DNA from 2 places in the Pseudoalteromonas sp. BSi20311 genome. Region 1 is predicted to be linked to the other one. Evidence: predicted binding sites of a transcription regulator. Region 1 holds the regulator's gene; the other holds the start of a gene.

What was found. Region 1 encodes ArgR, which controls arginine synthesis, uptake and breakdown. Its sites were predicted from a motif close to ANTGAATANNTATTCANT; they were not measured.
Region 2: a site for ArgR is predicted at 1,608-1,625, ahead of gltB (glutamate synthase large subunit). Genes of this name have one in related genera too.

The regions. Positions count from the first base shown of each region.
Region 1 covers NZ_BADU01000156.1:100,705-104,955, forward strand. The annotation lists gene P20311_RS16365 (iron ABC transporter permease) at 1-452, shown strand, start outside; gene P20311_RS16370 (ABC transporter ATP-binding protein) at 453-1,499, shown strand; gene P20311_RS16375 (Dyp-type peroxidase) at 1,546-2,445, shown strand; gene argR (transcriptional regulator ArgR) at 2,503-2,970, opposite strand; gene mdh (malate dehydrogenase) at 3,195-4,127, shown strand; gene ispB (octaprenyl diphosphate synthase) at 4,204-4,251, opposite strand, start outside.
Region 2 covers NZ_BADU01000103.1:23,483-27,733, forward strand. The annotation lists gene gltB (glutamate synthase large subunit) at 1-1,506, opposite strand, end outside; gene P20311_RS12045 (Grx4 family monothiol glutaredoxin) at 2,616-2,954, opposite strand; gene P20311_RS12050 (superoxide dismutase) at 3,219-3,800, shown strand; gene P20311_RS12055 (PrkA family serine protein kinase) at 4,011-4,251, shown strand, end outside.

The DNA.
Region 1 (4,251 bases):
ACACCATTAACCGCATTTTAACCCCTTATGATTTAGATATTGGCTTATTACTTACTGGCAGCTTAGTCACTATTATTTTTGCTTATATAGTGCGATTTTACGCAGTTGCACATGGTGCCATAGAGTCAAGCTTTTCACGTATTAGCCCCTCCCTTGATATGGCAAGCCAGTCAATGGGGAAAAGCCAAGGCCACACATTACGCTTAGTGCACTTACCTTTATTACGCCGAGGCTTATTAACCGCCGGTTTATTGGTCTTTATCGAGTGTATGAAAGAGCTACCCGCAGCATTGTTGTTAAGGCCTTTTGATTTTGAAAGCTTAGCAACTCATGTGTTTCAGTATGTAAGCGATGAACAATTAGAGCTGGCCTCTATATCGGCTTTGTTTATTGTGGTGGTGGGGTTTATTCCGTTATATTTTATTAACCGTTCAATGGAGCAACGTAGCTAAATGAGTAGTTTGATTTTACAAGGCGTGAGCTATGCATATAACGGGACTAAGGTGATAGATAATTTAGATTTAACCTTAGGTAAAGACGAAATAGTGTGTTTACTCGGAGCCAGTGGCTGCGGTAAAACCACCACACTAAAAGCCATTGCAGGATTAATTGAAGCCAAACAAGGACAGGTATTTATTGATGGTAAGCTAGTCAGTGATGCTAATACGTTTGTGTCACCAGAGCATCGTAATATTGGCATGATGTTTCAAGACTATGCGTTATTTCCGCATTTAACGGTGGCTAATAATATTGCGTTTGGGCTAAGCGGCATGAGCAAAGCAGATAAACACGCACGCGTAAGTGAAATGCTAAAGCTGGTACACTTGGTAGGCTGCGCCGATAGATTCCCTCATCAACTCTCTGGTGGGCAACAGCAGCGAGTAGCGATTGCACGCGCATTAGCTTATAAACCTAGCTTACTGTTACTTGACGAGCCATTTTCTAATATTGATACCCAAGTACGATTTGAGTTAATTGCCGACATTAGGCGCATTATTAAGGCGCAGCAAGTATCGGCTGTGTTTGTTACTCACTCAAAAGAAGAGGCGTTTGCTTTTTCAGATACGCTAGCGGTTATGCACCAAGGTAAAATTGCGCAGCAAGGTACGCCAGAACAGCTTTTTGCTAAACCACGTTCAAAGGAGGTTGCAGAATTTCTGGGTCAGGGCATATACTTAAGCGCAACTGTATTAACAGCAACTGAATATAAAACACAGTTTGGTGTGGTTAAATCAATACTGCCACAGCAATGCGCAGTGGCTAAAAAGGGTGTTATTTATGTGCGCCCACATCAACTTGAACTTGCCAGTAATAATGATAACGAGCTGGAGTGTGAGTGCGTAACTATACTAAGTAGTCGCTTTATTGGCTCTGCTTATGTATACACTGTGGTTATTGCTGAACAAGAAATAGAAGTTGCAGCTCAGTATGGCCAGTCATTTGAAATTAATGAACAGGTTATAATAAAAATAAAACCGCACACGGTGAATTTTTTTTGAATCGTAATTAATCGCTGTGTTTTGCTCTAAAAAGTAAGGAATGACAATGGCGCAAGCGCAATCAGGGATTTGTGCTGAAGCAAACTTACACGGTTTGCACTTATTTTTTAATGTACTTGATGGTCACGACGAATCACTTCGCGCTAAGCTTAAAAAAGTGAGCGATATTGAAGATGAGTTTAGTGATCAATTCTCTGAATCTATGCTTTCTTGTATGGTCGCCATTGGCGCGCAATATTGGCCACACATTCTGCCTGATTATATGCCAAGTGAGCTGCAAAGCTTTCCTAATATCACCCATAGCGATTTTGTGATGAGTGCAAGGCCATGCGATTTATTTGTACAAATCCGCTCAGACAGAGAAGATGTAAACCACCTGTTTGCATTGCAAATATTAAAACTTTTCAACCCTGATGTTGAGCTGGTTGAGCAAATTCGTAATTTTCGCTTTTTAGATGGCCGTGATTTTAATGGTTTTATTTATGCCGGTGATACCCCGCATGGTCGTCAAAAACGGGTAACGGCCCTCGTTAATAAGCCTGATAGCTTTGAAGATCAAGGCAGCTATATTCATGTTCAGCGCTATAAGCATGACTTAACGTTATGGCAGCACTTGTCGTTGCAAGAACAAGAACAAATAATGGGGCGTACTCGTCTCGACAATACCCTAATAAGCCCCGCACTTGAGAGCAGCCATGCAACCCGAAGTGAATTAAAAGATGACCAAGGTCATGCACTGTTACTTAACCAAAGCATGCCTTATGGCGATGTGTATGAGCAGGGGATGTTAATGATTACGTGCTCGGCTAAAGGGGATGCGTTCGAGAAAGTACTCAATAGCCGATTAGGGCAGGGGGAGTATTACGACCATTGGCTTGATTTTACTCAAGCAGATATGGGCTCTGCGTTTTTTGCACCCTCAGTGCGATTTTTAAAGCAGTTATAAAACAAGCCAGTAACGGCTACGTATCAGTATAGCCGTAACAGTGATAACCAAACGAGTTTAAACCGTATCAAACAAAATACGCACACGCTCTAATGTGAGGTCTATTTCTGATACTTTCGCTGGCGCAATAAAAATAGTGTCATCGCCGGCAATTGTTCCTAATACGCCATCTGCTTTACCTAATGAATCAAGTAAACGGGCAATTAGCTGCGCAGCGCCTGGGCTGGTGCGAATAATAATCATCATTTCGTTATGCATAATATCAATAACGAGCTGGCGTAATGGGCTCTTAGCGGTTGGTACCCCCATTTCGGCGGGTAAACAGTATACCATTTCTTGTTTTGCATTACGGGTGCGTACCGCGCCAAACTTACTTAACATTCGCGACACTTTACTTTGGCTAATATTATCAAAGCCTTGCTCTTTTAACGCATCAACTATTTCGCCTTGTGAGCCAAAGTTTTCTTCTTTTAAAAGTGCTTTAAAGGCTTTAACCAATGCTTCTTGTTTATCTTGTGGTTGCATAGTGTCTAATTAGTTATGTAATAGATACTGCAAATTCTACACAAAAATGCATAATTATGCAGCAGTTGTTTGCTTAAGTTGCCATTTTGCGCGTTTAAACAGCAAAGTTTACAACTATGGTCGAAAATATAGCTAAAATAGGCAGGATAAATTTGTTTTTAGTCGTTAATTTCTTTATCTTATGAACCACAAATATTTCCTACCTCAAATCACGGAGAATTCCAATGAAAGTTGCTGTATTAGGTGCTGCAGGCGGTATCGGTCAAGCGTTGTCTTTATTATTAAAAACAGGTTTACCAGCTGGCTCTGAATTATCACTATATGATGTTGCGCCAGTAGTTCCTGGTGTTGCTGTTGACCTTTCTCACATCCCAACAGATGTTAAAGTTGCAGGTTTTGGTGCAGATGCACTAGATAAAGCATTAACAGGTTGTGATATCGTTCTTATCCCAGCGGGTATGCCACGTAAGCCAGGTATGGATCGTGCTGATTTATTTAATGTTAACGCTGGTATCATCAAAACACTAGCAGAAGGCATTGTTGCTAACTGTCCTAAAGCGCTTGTGGGTATTATTACTAACCCAGTTAACGGCACTGTACCAATTGTTGCTGAAGTATTTAAAAAAGCAGGTACTTATGATGCTAAACGTGTATTCGGTATTACAACACTCGATGTGATCCGTTCTGAAGCGTTCATTGCTGAGCTTAAAGGCGTTGACGTAGCAAGCGTTAAAGTTCCAGTAATTGGTGGCCACTCAGGCACAACTATCCTACCGTTACTTTCTCAAGTTGAAGGTGTTACTTTCACTGATGAAGAAGTGGCTGCACTGACTCCACGTATCCAAAACGCGGGTACTGAAGTAGTTAATGCTAAAGCGGGCGGTGGTTCTGCAACATTATCAATGGGTGCTGCTGCAGCACGTTTTTGTATGTCTTTAGTTAAAGGCTTACAAGGTGAAGACGTTGTAGATTATGCATACGTTGCTGTTGAAAATGGCGATGCAGAGTACTTCGCACATCCAGTACGTTTAGGTAAAAATGGCGTAGAAGAAATTCTTTCTTACGGCACACTAAGCGCATTTGAAGAGCAAGCAAAAAATGACATGCTTGAAACTCTGAAAAAAGACATTAAAGAAGGTGTTGATTTTATGGCGTAATAGCCAAAATTAACCCATAAAAAAGCCTGCACTTGCAGGCTTTTTTTATTGCTCGGAATTATCTACACAGTATTACTTAGTGGTCGCGGTCAACCGCTATTCTAGCTAAGCTAATTAACGCTTG
Region 2 (4,251 bases), on a different contig from region 1:
AAGTGAACGGTGCCCTTCGCTTAGGACGGCAAACGGCGTATCGTCACCCATTGAGCCAGTGGCTTCTTGCCCATTTTCACCCATGACACGAATGACGCTGTCTAGCTCTTCATTAGTATAGCCAAACATCTTTTGGTATTTGACTAGAGTTGCATCATCGAATGAGCGATTACCTGCATCTTGCTCAGTCAGTGCTTCAAAAGGTGTTAAGCGTTTAACGTTTTCTTCTAACCACGATTTATAAGGGTGGCGTGATTTTAAGTCTTGGTCAATTTCATCTGAATGCCAAATTTTTCCGAGTTTGGTATCAATAACCAGTAGCTCGCCTGGGCCAACACGTCCTTTTTCTACCACCTCGTCAGCGGTGTAATCCCAAATTCCCACCTCAGAAGCTAAAGTAATAAAACCATCTTGAGTAATAATATAACGCGCTGGACGTAAACCATTTCGGTCTAGGTTACAGGCTGCAAAGCGCCCATCAGACATAACAATGCCTGCAGGGCCATCCCACGGTTCCATATGCATAGAATTAAAATCATAGAACGCACGTAAGTCGTCATCCATAGCTCGATTTTTTTGCCATGCTGGCGGCACTAGCATGCGCATCGCACGGAATAAATCCATACCACCAGCTAAAAATAGCTCCAGCATATTATCGAGGCTAGATGAGTCAGACCCTGTCTCATTAACAAACGGCGCTGCGCTTTGTAAATCAGGAATAAGTGGCGAAGCAAATTTATAAGAACGGGCACGTGCCCATTGGCGATTACCTTCAATAGTATTAATTTCACCATTGTGCGCTAAATAACGAAATGGTTGCGCTAAAGGCCAGCGAGGCTGTGTGTTTGTAGAGAAGCGTTGATGAAAAACACAAATAGCACTGGTCATGCGAATATCCGCAAGATCAAGGTAAAAATTAGGCAAGTCAGCAGGCATCATTAAGCCTTTATATATTGTGACTAGCCCAGATAAACTCGCAATATAAAATGATTCATCGTCCATTAGGCGCTTTTCTGCACGACGACGTGCAACATACAAGCGGCGTTCTAAATCTTTAGAACGCCAACCTTCTGGCGCACTAATAAAAATTTGTTCAAAACCTGGCAATTGTTTTAGAGCAATAGGTCCTAACATTGATGGATCAGTTGGAACCACACGCCAGCCCAAAATATTTAGCGTTTCTTTTTCTAGTTCTTCGCTTAAAACATCTTTGGCTGCTTGTGCTAGTACCGGATCAGCATTGAGGAAAATCATCCCAACGGCGTAATTTTTACCTAAATGCCAATTATTCTCGGCAGCAATAGCCCGAAAGAAGCTGTCTGGTTTTTGTAATAACAAGCCACAACCATCACCCGTTTTACCATCAGCAGAAATACCACCGCGGTGCTGCATGCGATCTAAACCGGTGATCGCCGTACGAATGAGTCGGTGACTCGCTTGGTTATTAACTTGGGCTATTAAGCCAAAGCCACAATTATCTTTTTCTAGTTTTGAGTCATATAACATGGACCCCTCCCCTTGCTGCGCTGTTAACGTTGATGAACGGCTCGACGATTTGCTAACAGACGAACAAAATTAGCGTTATTCCACCCTTGAGTCAATATTTTTATGAATACATATTCATTATATTGAATATATTTCAACTTAATTAAAAATCATAAAATAATGCCAACCATTAACATTTGCATAGATATCGAATCGAAAAATAGATTGACACCGGTGTTATTTTTAAAAACTTGTAAACAAAAAGCATGCACGACTAGCAGTTTACGTAAACGTAAGGTGAGCCAAAAATGAATAACTATTCATTAGGTGCTATTTCCTCTTTTGTGCTGTATTAGTAATTCATCTGAACACGACATTTAATTACAGCGGCTTCTATTAGCGCATAGTTTATTCAATAGATTTAAACGCTCCCCTCATGTTATGCATTAATTAACAACTTGCTTTGCTTTACGTTGAGGTAACCTCATCCCATAGACAAATCAAAAAAGTGCCCGCAGCGGACACTTTTTATGTCCGCGGACATGTAAAACAAAAAGGATAAAATTAAAAACCGAATAAATTCAATAAGATAAAAAATGGCATGCTATTCGATTACAGCATAACTATATAAATTTTGAGGATGTTCGAATGTTTACTATTGGCTTATTTTTAATTTCACTGATCAGTATTTGCTTTGCCAACGGTGTGATTTGTTATTTTAATAAGCATTAGCGTTAAAGCTGCCAGGTAATAAAAGACAGCCAACATAAAATACTCAAGTTATAAAAACTAACCTTTGTAATAAAAGCTGAACCCTGCTTGTTATTTTTATCGACTTAAATGCTTTATACGAATGGCTTGTAATTAAAATCAAAGTGGAGGTGTTAATTGTGTTAATTGATAAAGTAAGCATACAAATTAGGACTCTTGCTAACTAGCAGTTTACCTTTGATATTGCTGATGATGAGACGTTTTTATAAAATATTATTCGAGCAGCTCACTAGATTAAACTCCGGTTTATCTTTAAAGAGAGTTTATTTAGGGCTTTAGAGAATGAGTTTATGCATTCAAAAATTAGAAGCTTAAATACAAAAAAAGCTGCAAATTGCAGCTTTTTTTAACCTAAACGCTTATTCAGCGTCTGCAGGTTTATGCTTTGCAGCTGTTTCAGTGATCAACGGTTGTAATTCACCACGTTGAAACATCTCAATGATAATGTCACAGCCACCAATTAACTCACCTTCAACCCAAAGTTGTGGGAAAGTAGGCCAGTTAGCGTAAGCAGGAAGCTCCGCACGAATGTCTGGATTAAGTAAAATATCTACATAAGCAAACGGTTCACCACACGACATTAACGCTTGTGATGCTTGTGAAGAAAAACCACAATTAGGCAGTTTTGGTGATCCTTTCATGTATAAGATGATTGGGTTTTCAGCAATTTGCTGTTTAATTTTATCGATGGTTTCCATTTACAACCTCAAAATGACGATAGCGAACACATTAGGCCTTGAAAAAGTTTCACTGTGGCCTCAGATATATAGATTAAAATAGGCAATTAAAGCCTCAATCTTAAATAGCTTTAGCAATAGCATTGCTGTTTGCTAAAACTTGAGTAAAATACTCAACAATTATAGTAACACTATATTCCTGTTTGGTATAGATAAGTGCCCTGTTTGTGCAGGCATTACGTATTACTAAATAGACTATCAACCAAAAGAAGATGGAGATAAAAAATGGCATTTGAACTACCGTCACTACCGTATGCAATTGATGCACTTGAGCCACATATTTCACAAGAAACGTTAGAGTTTCACCATGGTAAACACCACAACACTTATGTGACTAAACTTAACGGTTTAATTCCAGGCACTGAGTTTGAAGGTAAATCACTTGAAGAAATCGTTTGTTCTTCAGAAGGCGGTGTTTTCAACAACGCTGCTCAAATCTGGAACCACACTTTCTACTGGAACAGCCTATCTCCAAATGGCGGTGGCGCTCCAACAGGTGCAGTTGCTGATGCAATTAACGCGAAATGGGGCTCATTTGACGCATTTAAAGACGCGTTAAACGACAAAGCAGTAAATAACTTTGGTTCAAGCTGGACTTGGTTAGTTAAACTAGCTGATGGTTCACTAGACATCGTTAATACATCTAACGCTGCAACACCGTTAACAGATGCAGGTGTTACTCCAATCCTAACTGTGGATTTATGGGAACACGCATACTACATTGATTACCGTAACGTGCGTCCAGATTACCTTAAAGGTTTCTGGTCACTTGTTAACTGGGAATTCGCGAACGCTAACTTCGCATAATTAGTTTAATACTAGTTTTTAAAAAAGACGCTTAGGCGTCTTTTTTTATGCCTACAATTTGCATTAATCGCGTTTATACGTAGGTTGTTTTATAAAAGCGCATCATGATCATTTTTCATATAAATTTTTAATTTTATTGCACAATAAATTAAATTCGTGACTAGACTTTAAATAGTGAATACATTTTCCAAGTAGGTTTCGGAGGTCATTATGACTATTTTTGATCACTACCAAGCGCGTTATGAATCAACACAAGAAGAAGAGTACAGTGTTGCTGAATTTCTAGAAATTTGTAAAACCGATAAGTCTGCTTATGCCAGTGCACCTGAACGATTACTGATGGCCATTGGCGAGCCTAAAATGGTAGATACTGCTACCGATACTCGCTTAAGTCGCTTATTTTCGAACCGTGTTGTTGCACGTTACCCCGCATTTGCCGATTTTTATGGCA